3 regions of the Streptomyces sp. NPDC005566 genome follow, and region 2 is predicted to be linked to each of the others. Evidence: riboswitches for the same ligand, from Rfam matches in the RefSeq annotation. Region 2 holds a riboswitch; each other region holds the start of a gene.
The links. Region 2 has a riboswitch for S-adenosylmethionine ahead of ABZS61_RS00245 (aminotransferase class V-fold PLP-dependent enzyme). Riboswitches for the same ligand answer to the same signal wherever they lie in the genome.
Positions count from the first base shown of each region.

Region 1: another riboswitch for S-adenosylmethionine. It lies ahead of thrC (threonine synthase); the one in region 2 lies ahead of ABZS61_RS00245 (aminotransferase class V-fold PLP-dependent enzyme).
Region 3: another riboswitch for S-adenosylmethionine. It lies ahead of ABZS61_RS11645 (hypothetical protein); the one in region 2 lies ahead of ABZS61_RS00245 (aminotransferase class V-fold PLP-dependent enzyme).

Region 1 covers NZ_JBEXDB010000018.1:163,404-168,697, reverse strand. The annotation lists gene ABZS61_RS27030 (MoaD/ThiS family protein) at 218-493, opposite strand; gene thrC (threonine synthase) at 521-1,816, opposite strand; SAM riboswitch class I at 1,835-1,962, opposite strand; gene ABZS61_RS27020 (glucosyl-3-phosphoglycerate synthase) at 2,116-3,066, shown strand; gene ABZS61_RS27015 (trehalose-6-phosphate synthase) at 3,123-4,499, shown strand; gene otsB (trehalose-phosphatase) at 4,513-5,294, opposite strand, start outside.
Region 2 covers NZ_JBEXDB010000001.1:46,434-51,727, forward strand. The annotation lists gene ABZS61_RS00235 (rhomboid family intramembrane serine protease) at 1-337, shown strand, start outside; gene ABZS61_RS00240 (Lrp/AsnC ligand binding domain-containing protein) at 334-615, shown strand; gene ABZS61_RS00245 (aminotransferase class V-fold PLP-dependent enzyme) at 691-2,067, opposite strand; SAM riboswitch class IV at 2,240-2,356, opposite strand; gene trpD (anthranilate phosphoribosyltransferase) at 2,440-3,504, opposite strand; gene ABZS61_RS00255 (cytochrome bc complex cytochrome b subunit) at 3,627-5,252, opposite strand; gene ABZS61_RS00260 (Rieske 2Fe-2S domain-containing protein) at 5,249-5,294, opposite strand, start outside.
Region 3 covers NZ_JBEXDB010000006.1:165,215-170,508, forward strand. The annotation lists gene ABZS61_RS11635 (cytochrome P450) at 1-1,278, shown strand, start outside; gene ABZS61_RS11640 (cytochrome P450) at 1,311-2,498, shown strand; SAM riboswitch class IV at 2,623-2,733, shown strand; gene ABZS61_RS11645 (hypothetical protein) at 2,783-3,193, shown strand; gene ABZS61_RS11650 (arabinan endo-1,5-alpha-L-arabinosidase) at 3,532-4,515, shown strand; gene ABZS61_RS11655 (family 43 glycosylhydrolase) at 4,497-5,294, shown strand, end outside.

The DNA.
Region 1 (5,294 bases), on a different contig from region 2:
GCGCATTCTCATATGCGGGCGGCACAGGCAGCGGAGGGGACTTCCCCAACTGTACCGCGCTCAATCATGCAGAATTGCCCCCTCCGCTTCTCTTGCGGAGGGGGCAACGGTGTTCACGCTGTGAAGTCGTACAGGAGGCTCGGCCTCCGCCTCGGAGCTCGGCGGCCGGCCTCCGTCACGGGGCTCGACGGTCGCCCGCAGGCACGTGGCCCGGCGGTCAGCCTCCGGCGACGGCCGGGATGATCGAGATGCCGGCGCCGTCCGGGGTCGCCGTCTGCAGGCCGCCCTCGAAGCGCACGTCGTCGTCGTTGACGTACACGTTCACGAAGCGGCGCAGCTTGCCCTGGTCGTCCAGGACGCGGGCGGCGATGCCCGGGTGATTCGTCTCCAGGGACTCGATGACCTCGGAGAGGATCGTGCCCTCGGCCGGGACCTCGGCCTGACCGCCCGTGTAGGTGCGGAGGATGGTGGGGATACGGACCTTGACGCTCATGGGGTGCCTTCCTTCGGTCTCGGGTGGTCAGCTGGCGGCGAGGCCCGCGTCGCGGAACGCGTCCAGGCTCGGCCGGATCGTGGCCGACAGGCCGGTCGTCGGGGCGACGGCGTCCAGCGTCTTCAGGCCGTCACCGGTGTTCAGGATGACGGTGGTCAGCGTCGGGTCCAGCAGACCGGCGTCGATCAGCTTCTTCGTCACACCGACCGTCACACCGCCCGCGGTCTCCGCGAAGATGCCCTCGGTGCGGGCCAGCAGCTTGATCGCGTCGACGACCTGCTCGTCGTTGACGTCCTCGACGGCACCGCCGGTACGCCGGGCGATGTCCAGGACGTACGGGCCGTCGGCCGGGTTGCCGATCGCGAGGGACTTGGCGATCGTGTTCGGCTTCTGCGGCCGTACGACGTCGTGTCCGGCCTTGAAGGCGGTGGAGACCGGGGAGCAGCCCTCGGCCTGGGCGCCGAAGATCTTGTAGGGCCTGTCCTCGACCAGGCCGAGCTTGATCAGCTCCTGCAGGCCCTTGTCGATCTTCGTGAGCTGCGACCCGGACGCGATCGGGATGACGATCTGGTCGGGCAGCTGCCAGCCGAGCTGCTCGCAGATCTCGTACGCCAGGGTCTTGGAGCCCTCGCCGTAGTACGGGCGGAGGTTGACGTTGACGAAGCCCCAGCCCTCACCGAGCGGGTCGCCGATGAGCTCCGAGCAGAAGCGGTTGACGTCGTCGTAGTTGCCCTCGATGCCGACCAGTTCGCCGCCGTACACCGCGGCCATGACGACCTTGCCCTGCTCCAGGTCGTGCGGGATGAACACGCACGAGCGGAAGCCGGCACGGGCCGCAGCGGCGCCCACCGCACCGGCGAGGTTGCCGGTGGAGGAGCAGGAGAGCGTGGTGAATCCGAAGGCGCGGGCGGCCTCGACGGCGATCGCGACGACACGGTCCTTGAAGGAGTGCGTCGGGTTGCCGGAGTCGTCCTTGACGTACAGACCGCCGGTGACGCCCAGCTCACGGGCGAGGTTGTCGGCCTTGACCAGCTTCGTGAAGCCGGGGTTGATGTTGGGCTTGCTCGCGACATCGGCCGGAACCGGCAGCAGCGGCGCATAGCGCCAGATGTTGTCGGGGCCTTCGGCAATGCGCTTCTTGAGCTCTTCCGGGGAGCCGCTCGGCAGGTCGTACGCCACTTCGAGCGGCCCGAAACAGGACGCACAGGCGAAAATGGGGCCGAGCTCGAAACGCTCGCCGCATTCGCGGCAGGAAAGTGCTGCGGCGGAACCCAGGTCCACGGCAGAAGAATCGGTGTTCGCTGCAACTGTCTGAACAGACATGATGGCGGAGGCCCTTTCTCCTCATCTTCCTCGCGGCGTATTTCGCCACAAGACGGAATTGGCACCTTCCCTACCGTGACCTCGCGGTCGGCAGGAGGGTTGCCGGGACTTCAACGGGCCGTTCCCTCAGTCCCTCTGGATGAGCGCTATGGCACCGGACCATCGATCCGGGCATTTATTCGCGGACCGACCCCGACATGCGAGGGCCATCCGCGTTGTTCAAGACTGTAACCGAAGCCCTGGACGATTGAGATAGTCGTCCGAACCGCGAGATGGATCACATACAGGGAGTATCGACCGTGCTGGAAGAGGTGGAACGCTGGCTGACCAGGCGTTCCTGGTCGGCCGATGACCGCCCGCTCGACCGCCTCACGGCCGCGCGCGCGAGGGATCCGCGCCGCGCCCGGGTGAGCGTCGTCCTGCCCGCCCTGAACGAGGAGGCGACGGTCGGAGCGATCGTCGAGGAGATCCGGCGCGAGCTGATGGAGAAGGTCCGGCTCGTCGACGAACTGGTGGTGATCGACTCCGGTTCCACCGACGCCACCGCCGACGTGGCCCGCAGGGCGGGTGCCAGGGTGGTGCACCGGGACGCGATACTCCCCCGGATACCGGCCGTACCCGGCAAGGGCGAGGTGCTCTGGCGGTCACTGCTGGTGACCAGCGGCGAGATCGTCTGCTTCATCGACGCCGACCTCAAGGACTTCTCCGCGGACTTCGTCTCCGGGATCGTCGGCCCCCTGCTGACCGACCCCGAGGTCCAGTTCGTCAAGGCCATGTACGACCGACCCCTGGGAGAAGCCGCAGGCCAGGGCGGCCGGGTCACCGAACTGGTGGCACGCCCGCTGCTCAATCTGCACTGGCCGCAGCTGGCCGGCTTCGTCCAGCCGCTGGGCGGCGAGTACGCCGTACGCCGCTCCCTGCTCGAACGGCTCCCCTTCCCCGTCGGTTACGGGGTGGAGCTGGGCCTTCTCGTCGACGCCCTGCACACGGTGGGCCTGGACGCGCTGGCGCAGGTGGACGTCGGGGTACGCAAGCACCGCCACCAGGACGGCCAGGCACTCGGCCGCATGGCCGCGGCGATCTACCGCACCGCCCAGCTGCGGCTCTCCCGGGGGCATCTGGTGCGGCCCGTGCTCACCCAGTTCGAACGGAGCGAGAGCGGCTTCGTACCGCGCACCCATGCGGTGGACACCGAGGAGCGGCCGCCGATGCGGGAGATCACGGAGTACGCGTCCCGCCACGCGGCGTGACGTTTCACGGAGGGCTTCGCGTTTGGCGGCTTCCCGAACGGGCTAGGTTCGGGTACATGGTCTCCGAGCACTCTGCCCAGGTCCTCGTCGCGTCCAACCGCGGCCCCGTGTCCTATGCGCTGCGCGAGGACGGCACGCTCGACTCGAAGCGCGGCGGGGGCGGCCTCGTCTCCGGTCTGAGCGCCGTCGAGGACAAGCTGTGGGTGTGCGCGGCTCTGGGCGACGGCGACCGCGAGGCGGTCAGGCGGGGCCAGTCGGAACCCGGCGTCCGCATGCTCGACATCGACGCCGGAGTCCACGACGACGCCTACAACGGCATCGCGAACTCGGTGCTCTGGTTCGTCCACCACATGATCTACCAGACACCGCTGGAGCCGGTGTTCGACGCCGAGTTCCGGCGGCGGTGGGCGTCCTTCGAGGCGTACAACCGCGCCTTCGCCGAAGCCCTCGCCGAGGAGGCGGGCGTGGGGGCGGCGGTCCTGGTCCAGGACTACCACCTGTCGCTGGTGCCCGGCATGCTCCGCGAGCTCCGCCCCGACCTGCGGATCGGCCACTTCTCGCACACCCCGTGGGCCCCCGTCGACTACTTCCGGCTGCTGCCCGACGACATCGGCGAGCAGCTGCTGCGCGGCATCCTGGGCGCCGACCGGGCCGCGTTCCTGACCCGCCGCTGGGCGGACGCGTTCATCAGCTGCTGCACGGAGATCCTGGGCGGCACCGGCCGCACCCGGATCGGGGTGCACGGGCTGGGCGCCGACGCGGACTTCCTGCGCCGTCGCTCCCACGAGGCGGACGTGGACGAGCGGATGGAGACGCTCCGGGAGCAGGTCGGCCCCGGCAGGCGGACGATCGTGCGGGTGGACCGCACCGAGCTCTCCAAGAACATCGTCCGCGGGCTGCACGCCTACCGCGCCCTGCTGGAGGAACGCCCCGAATGGCGTGAGCGGGTGGTGCACGTGGCGTTCGCCTACCCCTCCCGGCAGGACCTCGCGGTGTACCGCGACTACACCGCCGAGGTGCAGCGGGTGGCCGACGGGATCAACGCGGAGTACGCCACGGAGGGCTGGACCCCTGTCATCCTCCACGTCGACGACGACTTCGCCCGCTCGCTCGCGGCGTACCGGCTGGCGGACGTGGCTCTGGTGAACCCGATCCGCGACGGCATGAACCTCGTCGCGAAGGAGGTCCCGGTCGTCTCCGACAGCGGCTGCGCGCTGGTGCTGTCGCGGGAGGCGGGGGCGTACGAGGAGCTCGGCGAGGACGCCGTCGTGGTCAACCCGTACGACGTGTCGGCCACGGCGGCGGCGCTGCACGAGGCTCTGACGATGGAGGACGACGAGCGGAGCGCGCGCACGAAGCGGCTGGCCGCCGTGGCGACCGCCCTGCCGCCGCAGCAGTGGTTCCTGGACCAGCTGGACGCGCTGCGGGGCTGAGGGCGGGCGGCCCTCAGGGCGCCTGAGGCTTCCCCAGGTGCCCTGCCAGGGCGTCCAGCAGGCCCACCACGGCCGCCGGGCCCGGCAGCAGCAGGTCGGCACGCTCGGCGAGTTCGGGAACCTCGGTGCCGCTGCAGACCAGGAGGCCCGGGGTGCCGTCCGGGCCCTCGGCGCGGAGCTTCTCGACGGCCGCGTACGCGGCGAGGTCGCCCAGGTCGTCCCCGGCGTACAGGACGGATCCGGCGCCGACCTCACGTACGTACTCCGCGAGTGCCACTCCCTTGTCCATGCCCGGCGGGCGCAACTCCAGGACGAGGCGGCCGGGTTCGACGATCAGCCCGTGCCGGGCGGCCAGGTGCCCGAGGGGTTCGCGCAGGGATTCGAAGGCCACCTGCGGGTCGTCGGCCCGCCTCGTGTGCACGGCGACGGCCTGCCCCTTCTCCTCGATCCAGGTGCCGTGCCAGGCACCGACCTCGTGCAGGACGCCGGGGAGTTCGGCGCGGACGGCGGCGACGCCGGGGTGCGGGGCGGGCGCGTGCACGGTGCCGGTGACGGCGTCCCAGCGTTCCGCGCCGTAGTGACCGAGGACGACGAGGTGATCGAGGCCGGGCACCCCGGCGAAACCGCCGTACCGGACCGCGACGCCCGCGGGGCGGCCGGTGATCACGGCGACACTGGCGACCTGCGGCGCGAGCGCGGCGAGGGCGGGTACGGCACCGGGATGGGCCCGCGACTGCTCCGGGTCGGGCACGATGTCGGCGAGGGTGCCGTCGAAATCGAGCGCGATCACGGCGC
Region 2 (5,294 bases):
CGCGCACTCCGGATCCGACCAGACCCTGGTGGGCGCGTCGGGGGCGATCTCGGCGGTGCTCGGTGCGTTCCTCTACCTCTTTCCCCGGGCCCGGGTCACGAGCCTGTTCCCGTTCCTCTTCTTCCTGCCGCTGCGCTTCCCCGCCTGGATCGTGCTCGTCTTCTGGTTCGCACTGCAGTGGCTGGCGGCGCAGGGCGCGGGCAGCGGCCCCGGCGTGGCCTACCTCGCCCATGTCGCGGGCTTCGCGGCCGGGTTCCTCTACGCCTGGGGGCGCTACCGGGGTGGGGCTAGAGTGAAGTCTCCAGCCACGGCCACCGAGGGAGAAAGCCAGCCGTGATCACCGCGATCGTGCTCATCAAAACCAGCGTGGACCGGATTCCCGAGATCGCCGAGGCCGTCGCCGCGCTGGACAGCGTCAGCGAGGTCTTCTCGGTCACCGGTACGTACGACCTGATCGCCATGGTCCGGGTGGCCAAGCACGACGATCTGGCGGATGTCATTCCCGGCCGGATCAGCAAGATCCCCGGTGTCGAGGGCACCGACACGCACGTGGCGTTCCGTACCTACTCGCAGCACGACCTCGAGGCGGCCTTCGCCATCGGTCTCGACGCGTAGGACGCACGGCGTGCGGCTTCGGCCGGGGACGGGGCAGTTGCCTCCCGTCCCCGGCCGAAGTCGTACGCGGCCGGTTCAGACCTGCGCCGCACCCCTGTCCGGGACGCAACGGCCGTCCTCGGTGCGGTAGGTCCAGCGGGCACCCGCGCCCACCAGCTCGCGGACCGCGCCGAGGAACCGCTCGATGTGCTCGTCCGGCGTACCGGCCCCGAAACTCACCCGGATGGCGTTGAGGGACCTCTCGCCCGGCTCGGCCTCCGGGGCGCCGCACTCGCCCGGGTCCTGCGGCTCACTGCCCAGCAGGGTCCGTACGAGCGGGTGGGCGCAGAACAGGCCGTCACGGACCCCGATGCCGTACTCCGCGGAGAGCGCCGCGGCGAAGTGCGAGCTGTTCCAGCCCTCGACCACGAAGGAGATGACCCCGACCCTCGGGGCGTCGTCGCCGAACAGGGAGAGCACCTTGACCGCGGGGACCTCGGCCAGGCCTTCGCGGACCCGGGTGACGAGCTGCTGCTCGCGCGCGACGAGCTGGTCGAAGCCGGCCTCGGTCAGGGCCTTGCAGGCAGCGGCGATGGAGTAGACGCCGATCACGTTGGGCGATCCGGCCTCGTGCCGGGCCGCCGTGGTGTGCCACTCCACGTCGATGCCGCCGTCGGCGCGCCGGGCCACCTTCCGGGAGGCGCCGCCGCCCGCGAGATACGGCTCCGCGTCCCGCAGCCAGTCGGCCCGGCCCGCGAGGACGCCCGAGCCGAACGGCGCGTACAGCTTGTGCCCGGAGAAGGCGACCCAGTCGACGTCCAGTTCCGCGATGTCCACCGGGTGATGGGGCGCCAGCTGCGCGGCGTCGAGGACGATCCGGGCACCGTGCGCGTGGGCGGCGGCGGCCAGTTCCTTCACCGGCCACAGCTCGCCGGTGACGTTCGACGCGCCCGTCACACAGACCAGTGCGGGCCCGTAGGGGTCGCGGCCGGCCAGCGCGCGCTCCAGCGTCACGACTGCCTCGGCGGGGGTCCTGGGGGCGTCGAGGCAGGTCACCCGGGCGTCTCGCCAGGGCAGCAGCGAGGCGTGGTGCTCGGTCTCGAACACGAACACCTCGCAGTCCGCGGGGAGTGCGGCGGCCAGCAGGTTGAGGGAGTCCGTCGTCGAGCGGGTGAAGACCACCTGGTCCTCGGCACGGCAGCCGAGGAACTCCGCGACGGTGACGCGGCTGCTCTCGAAGAGGTCCGTGGAGAGCTGCGAGAGGTAGCCGGCGCCGCGGTGCACGCTGCCGTAGTACGGGGCGTAGGCGGCCACGTCGTCCCACACCCGTTGCAGGGCCGGGGCGCTGGCCGCGTAGTCGAGGGCGGCATAGGTGACTTCGCCGCCCGTAACCAGCGGAACAGTGACGTCCGCCCCCAGAACCGGCAGGGGGGCACAAATGGTCTGGTCGGCGGCAGCGGTGGAGACAGACATGGCGAACTCCCGTGACAGGCAGGCGAAATCCCGGCGCCGGCAGATGCGCGGCAGCGCAGGGAAAGAGAAAAGGGTGCGCGGAGGAGGGCCTTGAGCCCTATCGCATTCGCTTGCTCACAAGAGGCTCCCTGGGGACCAGGACCCCGGGGGTCGGCATTCACAGATGCCTAGGGGCCCGCGCTTGCCGCAGACCTCGCTGCCTGCGGCCTGGTCTTCACCCGGGGCACCCCGCCACGGACGGAGGGTTGCCGGACAGCGAGCCGGGGCTTATTCGCTGTCACTCATGACCTGCGCAGCATCTTGCCATACCTGACCACATGCGCAAGGGCGCAGTCCGCGATCCGGACTGCGGCCCGCCTCGCACGTCCCTCTTCAGGCGTTGCTGGCGGCCACCCAGCGCTCCAGCGCCCTCTTGGCGGCTCCCGAGTCGATCGCGTCCGCGGCCTTCGCGATCCCGGCCGCGATCTGTTCGTTCAGCGTGCCCTCGCCCGGGTCGAGCGCGACCAGCGCGGCAGCGGAGTTGAGGAGGACCGCCTCGCGTACGGGACCGGTCTCCCCGTCCAGCATCCGCCGGGCCACGTCCGCGTTGAACGAGGCGTCGGCACCACGCAGCGCCGAGACCGGCACCAGGTCCAGGCCGACGTCCCGCGGGTCGAACGCCTCTTCGCGTACGGCCCCGTCCCGGACGATCCAGACCCGGGAGGTCGCCGTGGTCGTCAGCTCGTCGAGGCCGTCGTCGCCCCGGAAGACCAGCGCCGAGTTGCCCCGGTCGGCAAGCACACCCGCGACGATCGGCGCCATCTTGAGGTCGGCGACGCCGACGGCCTGGGAGCGCACCTGGGCCGGATTGGTGAGCGGGCCGAGGATGTTGAAGGTGGTCGGCGTGCCGAGCTCCTTGCGTGCCCTCGCCGCGTGCCGCAGGGCGGGGTGGAACTTCACCGCGAAGCAGAAGGTGATGCCCGCTTCCTCGGCGACCCGGACGACGCCCTGCGGGGTCAGCTCGAGGTTGACGCCGAGCTTCTCGAGCACGTCGGAGGCGCCGCTCGCCGAGGAGGAGGCGCGGTTGCCGTGCTTGACGACCTTGGCGCCGGTCCCGGCGACGACGATCGCCGACATGGTGGAGATGTTGACCGTCTTCGCCAGGTCACCACCGGTGCCCACGATGTCGACCGTGCGGCCGGGCACCTGGATGGTGTGGGCGTGCTCGTACATGGTGCGTACGAGTCCGGTGACCTCGTCGACGGTCTCGCCCTTGGCACGCAGGGCGATCACGAAGCCGGCGATCTGCACGTCGGTGGCCTCGCCGCTCATGATGCGGTCCATGGCCCACGCGGTGTCCTCTGCCGTCAGGCTCTCGCCGCGCAGGAGGGGCATCAGCACGCCGGGCCAGGAACGGTCCGCCACGCTGTCGCCGCCGTCCGGGGTCACAACGTTCATGGTCCGCTCCTGGGGTCCACAGCCGATAAAAGGATCCCCCCACCCTATCCAGCCCCGGGGACGGCGAAGAGCCCCGTCCATCGAATGGACGGGGCTCCTGCCGTGGCGATCAGTTCAGGTGATCAGTGGTGGCCGTGGCCGCTGGTGATCTCCTTGTACTCCTCGGCGGAGGGCTTGGCGATCTGGCTCTGCTCGCCGTAGTAGCTCTTGCTGAGCTTGGCCCGCAGCTTCTGCAGCGCCGAAGGCTTGCGCTCGACACCGTTCTCGTCGACCGTCGGGCCGATCTCGACCGGCTTGTACTGCTCGTGCGCGGTGAGCGTGTGCAGCTGACCCTGGCTGAGCGGCTCGTGGATCTCGACGAACTCACCGTGCGGCAGGCGCTTGATGGTGCCGGACTCGCGTCCGTGCAACACCTTGTCCCTGTCGCGGCGCTGGAGGCCGAGGCAGATCCGCTTCGTCACGATGAACGCGATGACCGGGCCCACGAAGATGAAGATCCGGACGAACCAGGAGATGGCGTTCAGCGACAGGTGGAAGTGCGTGGCCCACAGGTCGTTTCCACCACCGATGAAGACGATGACGTACTCCGTGATCCATGCGACACCGAAGGCCGTACGGGTCGGGGCGTTGCGCGGGCGGTCCAGGATGTGGTGCTCGCGCTTGTCCCCGGTGACCCAGGACTCGATGAAGGGGTAGACCGCGATCGCCGCGAGCACCAGGCCGAAGGCCGTCAGCGGGATGAACACACCCAGGACGAGCGTGTGACCCCACAGGTTGATCTCCCAGCCCGGCATCACTCGGATCAGACCCTCGGCGAAGCCCATGTACCAGTCGGGCTGGGCGCCGGTGGACACCTGGTCCGGGCGGTACGGGCCGAGGGCCCAGATCGGGTTGATCGAGGCGATGCCCGAGATGATGGCGATGACACCGAAGACGAGGAAGAAGAACCCTCCGGCCTTCGCCATGTACACCGGCAGCAGCGGCATGCCGACGACGTTCTTGTTGGTCTTGCCGGGACCCGCGAACTGCGTGTGCTTGTGGTAGAAGACCAGGATCAGGTGGGCCACGACCAGGCCGAGCATGATGCCCGGCAGCAGCAGGATGTGGATCGAGTAGAACCGGGCCACGAAGTCGCCGCCGGGGAACTCCCCGCCGAACAGGAACATCGAGATGTACGTACCGACGATCGGCGTCGCCAGGATCGCGCCCTGGGTGAAGCGGACACCCGTGCCGGAGAGCAGGTCGTCCGGGAGCGAGTAGCCGGTGAACCCGGTGAACATGCCCAGGACGAACAGCAGGAAGCCGAACATCCAGTTGATCTCACGGGGCTTGCGGAACGCACCCGTGAAGAAGACGCGCATCATGTGCACGAACATGCCGGCCAGGAAGATCAGCGCGGCCCAGTGGTGGATCTGCCGTACGAGCAGACCACCGCGGACGTCGAAGCTGATGTCCAGCGTCGAGGCGTAGGCCTCGGACATCCGGATGCCCTGCATCGGCTCGTACGAGCCGTGGTACACGACCTCGTTCATGCTCGGGTGGAAGAACAGCGTCAGATACACACCCGTGAGGATGATGATGATGAAGCTGTAGAGGCAGATCTCACCGAGCATGAAGGACCAATGGTCCGGGAAGATCTTGCGCATGTTGGCCTTGGCCAGGCCGTAGATGCCCAGCCGGCCGTCTGCCCAGTCGGCTACCCGCTCACCGGCGGGCGCCTTGCGCTTTGAATCCGTCGCAGTAGTCATCCGCGCTCCCAGAAGGCAGGACCGACGGGCTCTTCGAAGTCG
Region 3 (5,294 bases), on a different contig from region 2:
CCTCCGTCCGCCGCGCCCGCATACGGCGGTGGCTGCCCCGCGCACGCCGCCACCGCCTCCGTACCGCTCAGCGGCCCGGAGTTCCACACCGCTCCGCAGGCCCTCTACCGGACCATGCGGCACGAGTACGGGCCCGTGGTGCCGGTCGAGCTCCCCGGCGGCTTCCCGGCGTGGCTGGTCGTCGGATACCGCGAGCTCCACCAGGTCACCAGCGACGGCGAGCTGTTCCCGAGGGACGTCGGGCTGTGGAACCAGTGGCCGCACATTCCCGAGGACTGGCCGCTGCTCCCCATGGTCGGCAGCCCCATGCCGTCCATCTACTTCACCGCGGGCGCCGAACACCGGCGGCATGCCGAGATGGTGGTGCCTGCGCTCGAGGGTGCCGATCCGTTCGAGATCCGGGGGCACTGCGAGCAGCTCGCCGACCGGCTCATCGACGACATGTGCAGCCGCGGCACGGCCGACCTGGTCGCCGAGTTCGCCGAACCGCTGCCCGTGCTCGTCCTCGCCCGGCTCGTCGGCTTCCCCGACGCCGAGGGAGCGGACATCGCCCGGGTCCTGAAGGACCTGGCCGACGGGGGCCCCGGCGCGCAGGAGGCGTACGGGCGGTTCGCCGAGCACATGCAGCGACTCGTGGCGGTCAAGCGGGACACCCCCGGGGACGACGTCACCTCCCGGATGCTCGCGAACCCGGAGCCGTTCACCGATCAGGAGTACGCGCTCGACCTCATGGCCATCACCGCCGCCGGCCATCTGACCACCGCCGACTGGATCGGCAACTCCCTGCGGCTGATGCTCACCGAGGACCAGTTCGCCGAATCGCTCTCCGGCGGCCGGCGCAGCGTCGGCGACGCCATGAACGAGGTCCTGTGGGAGGAGAGCCCGACGCAGATCCTCGCCGGCCGCTGGGCGGTCCGCGACACCCAGCTCGGCGGACGGACCATCCGCGCCGGTGACATGCTGCTGCTCGGCCTGGGGGCGGCCAACACCGACCCCCTCGTACGCCAGGTTCTGGGGTCCGACGGTGCCACGAGGCACGGCAGCAACAGCGCCCACCTGGCCTTCAGCCACGGCGAGTACCGCTGCCCCTTCCCCGCGCAGGAGATTGCCGAGACCATCGCCCGTACCGGGATCGAGGTCCTCCTCGACCGGCTGCCCGATCTCGAACTCACCGTCGCCGAAAAGGACCTCGTCCGGCGGCCGTCCGCCTTCCTGCGCGGGATGAACGCGCTCCCCGTCCGCTTCGCTCCCGTACGTACGACAGGAGATCTGCTGTGAACTGTCCTCACGCGACCGTGGTCATCGACCCCATGGTCCAGAACCTCGACGGTGAGACCGAGCAGCTGCGCCAGGCGGGCCCCCTCGCGCGCATCGAGCTGCTGGGGGTCCCGGCGTGGACCGTCACTCGGCACGCCGAAGCACGTCAACTGCTCGTCGACCCGCGGCTGGTGAAGGACCTGGACGCCTGGGGGCTGTGGCAGAGCGGGGAGGTCACCCACGCCTGGCCGCTGATCGGCATGATCGATGCCGGACGCTCCATGTTCACGGTCGACGGCGGGGAGCACCGGAGGCTGCGGACCAAGACCTCCCAGGCGCTCACCCCGCGCCGTCTCGAGGCGGTCCGCCCTGCCATCGAGAAGTTCACCGAGGAGCTGCTGGACGCGCTCGCCGAGCAGGGCAAGGACGGGGTCGTCGACCTCAAGGCCGTCTTCGCCCAGCCGCTGCCGATGCGGGTCGTCGGGCTGCTGATGGGGGTGGACGAGGACCAGTTCCCGATGCTGACGAAGCAGTACAAGGCCTTCTTCTCGATGCTCACCCCGCAGGAGGAGCGTCTGGCACTGCTGCGGGATCTGGACGTCTTCTACACCGACCTCGTACGTGAGAAGACGGCGCGGCCCACCGACGACCTCACCAGTGCCCTGATCCTGGCCGACGAGGGCGGCGAGCCCCTCACCGAGGAGGAGGTCGTCGGCAACCTCAAGGCCATGGTGGCTGCCGGGCACGAGACCACGATCGGGCTCATCCTCAACGCCGTACGCGCACTGCTCGCCCACCCCGACCAGCTGCGGAAGGTGTTGGACGGGGAGATCCCGTGGGAGACGGTGGTCGAGGAGACGCTGCGCTGGGACACGCCCACCACACACCTGCTGATGCGTTTCGCCACCGAGGACATCCAGGTCGGCGACCAGGTGATCGCCGCGGGAGAGGGCGTCGTCATCTCCTACCGGGTCATCGGACGCGATGCCGAGCATCATGGCGAGGACGCCGACTCCTTCGACATCACCCGTCCGACCCCGATCCGGCACATGACCTTCGGTCACGGCCCCCACATCTGCCCCGGTGCCGCGCTGTCACGGGTAGAGGCCGGCATCGCGCTCCCCGCCCTCTTCGCGCGCTTCCCCGCGCTCGAGCTCGCGATACCGGACGACGAGATCCGCAAGCTGCCGGTGATGACGCAGAACGACATGGAGGCCTTCCCCGTCCTCCTGCACGGCTGAGGCGGGTTGGACGAGGAGAGCGCGCGCGAAGCGTGGACGCGTACGGGCGGGAGGTGTCGCGCCCGTACGCGCGGGGTGGTGTGCGAGCCCCTGCGTCCTCCCGGCTCCTGTTACGCTTTTGACGGGTCATGAGTTCCAGTGGAAAGCCCCGGCTCGCTGGACGGCACCCCGCTCCGCTGCGGGTGCTCCGGGTGACGACCCGCCCCGCGCGGCACCGTGCGGGGAACAGCGGACCACCGGGGACGGGCCCCCGGGGTCCAGGACCCCGGAAGGCGACAACAGCCTTGCTCACTCACCTCATTCACCACGACGCCTGCGCGCGGTACGCGCCCGGCCACCACGTGCACTGGATCCACGCCAAGAAGTGCGTACAGGAACCCGGTCAGGCCGTGGAGCTCCTGCTGACCGCGGGCGATGTCCGCGACGACGGGTGGCTGGTTCTGCGCGCGGCCTTCGAACACCCCGGCAGCCTGCCCGAGGTGTGGATGCACGCCCCCGCCGATCTGCGGGAGTTGCTCACCGGCCACCGCGGGCGCGTGTACTGGCTGCCCCGCTGGCATGCGCTGCGGTTCGTCGGCCTCGGCGGTGAGGCGACCGGCCTCGTGAACGTAGGGACCGAGGGCGGACCGCTGTGCGGGACGACCGCACCCGATCCCCAGCACACGGACCGTGGGGATTTCACCTACGGGCTGTAGCCGACCAGCCCCAGGGACGGTCGAGTTCGGCCGGTGCCGCCCGGATCCGGGCGGGCCGGTCCGTTCGTGATGCTGGCCGGTTCGTTCGGATACCGGCCGGCCCGTTCGTGATACGAGCGGTCTGTTCGTGATACCGGACAGGGTTCGGGTTCTCGACGAATACGCGCCCGATCCGTTGACGCAAGGCGTGTTCGATTCTACGGTCCCGTCCTGGCCGCCCGTCCGCAGTTACGGGCACCGTTCGATCCGTCGAACATACGCATGTCATGCGCATGGCAACCTCTTGGCCCTCGGTGACGACTGCCGGGTACCCCGACACGACCGAAGAAGGTCTCCTGATGAGCCGCATCCCGAGAAGACTTCCGCGAAGGACCCTCGCCGCCCTGCCCGCCGCACTCCTGCTCGCGCTCGTGCCGACGAGCGCGTCCGCATACCCCAACCCCGGGGTCGTCAACGGCGACATCGTGGTCCACGACCCCACCATGATCCGGAGCACGTCCGGCCAGTACCTGCTCTACTCCACCGGCGAAGGCCTCCAGCTCCGCACCTCCACCGACCGCACCGCCTTCGGCCGGTCCGGCAACGCCTTCACGACGAAGCCGAGCTGGTGGAAGAACTACTCCTCCGCATCGGACCCCTGGGCCCCGGACATCTCCTACCGCAGCGGTAAGTACCTGATGTACTACGCCGTTTCGTCCTTCGGCTCAAACACGTCGGCGATCGGCCTCGCGACCTCCACCACCGGCCAGGCGGGCAGCTGGAGCGACTACGGGATCGTCTACACCTCGAACTCGTCGAGCGACTACAACGCCATCGACCCCAACCTCTTCGTGGACGACGACGGCAAGTGGTGGCTGTCCTTCGGCTCCTGGTGGACCGGGATCAAGATGATCCGCGTCGACCCGACGACCGGAAAGCAGTACGCCGGAGACACCGCACGCCGCTCGCTCGCCTCCCGTCCCACCGGAACCAAGGCGGTCGAGGCGCCCTCCATCGTGAAGCGCAACGGCTACTACTACCTCTTCGCCTCCTACGACACCTGCTGCGCAGGCACCAGCTCCACGTACAAGATCAAGGTGGGCCGGGCGACGAGCGTCACCGGGCCCTACTACGACCGCAACGGCGTGAACATGCGCAGCAACGGCGGTACCCCCGTCATGGAGTCCCACGGCCGGTACATCGGCCCCGGTGGCCAGTCGATCCTCGCCGACTCCGACGGTGACCTGCTCGTCTACCACTACTACGACGGCCAGGCCAACGGCACCCCGAAGCTCGGCGTCAACCTACTGAACTGGAGCAGCGGATGGCCCGTCGCCTACTGACCCTGCTGAGCGCCCTCCTGCTGGCCCTCGCACTGGGGCAGCCGGCCGCCACGCAGGCCGCGCCGTCCGGGACCTCCTCCGTGCAGGCCGCCGAGGGGCGTCCGTACACCAATCCCGTGAAGGCGCAGAAGGGAGCCGACCCCTGGATCTCCTACCACGACGGCAACTACTACCTGGTGTCGACGAGTTGGACCGACGTCATCACCATGCGCAAGTCGCCGACCCTCGCCGGGCTCGCGACCGCGCCGAGCGTGCAGGTCTGGCAGGGCGACTCCGCCTCGCGCTGCTGCAACATCTGGGCACCCGAACTGCACTACTCGGGTGGCCGCTGGTACCTCTACTTCGTCGCCGGGCAGAACATCGCCGACTACAACCCCACCCAGCGGGTGCACGTGCTGCAGAGCGCCGGTACGGACCCGATGGGCCCCTACACGTACAGGAACCAGCTCGGCAGCACCTGGATGCTGGACCCGAGCGTGCTCACCCTCAACGGCTCGATGTACCTGCTGGGCAGTGCGAGCGGCGGCGGAACGCAGAACCTGGTGATCGCGCCGATGTCGAACCCGTACACGCTCAGCGGCTCGTTCTCGACGATCTCCACGCCGACGTACGACTGGGAGAAGTCGGGCGGCACGGTGAACGAAGGCGCCGAGGTGCTGCAGCGCGGCGGAAAGACGTTCATCGTCTACTCGGCCAGCGGCTGCTGGACCCCCGACTACAAGCTCGGGCAGCTCACCCTGACCGGATCCAACCCGCTCTCCGCCTCCTCCTGGACGAAG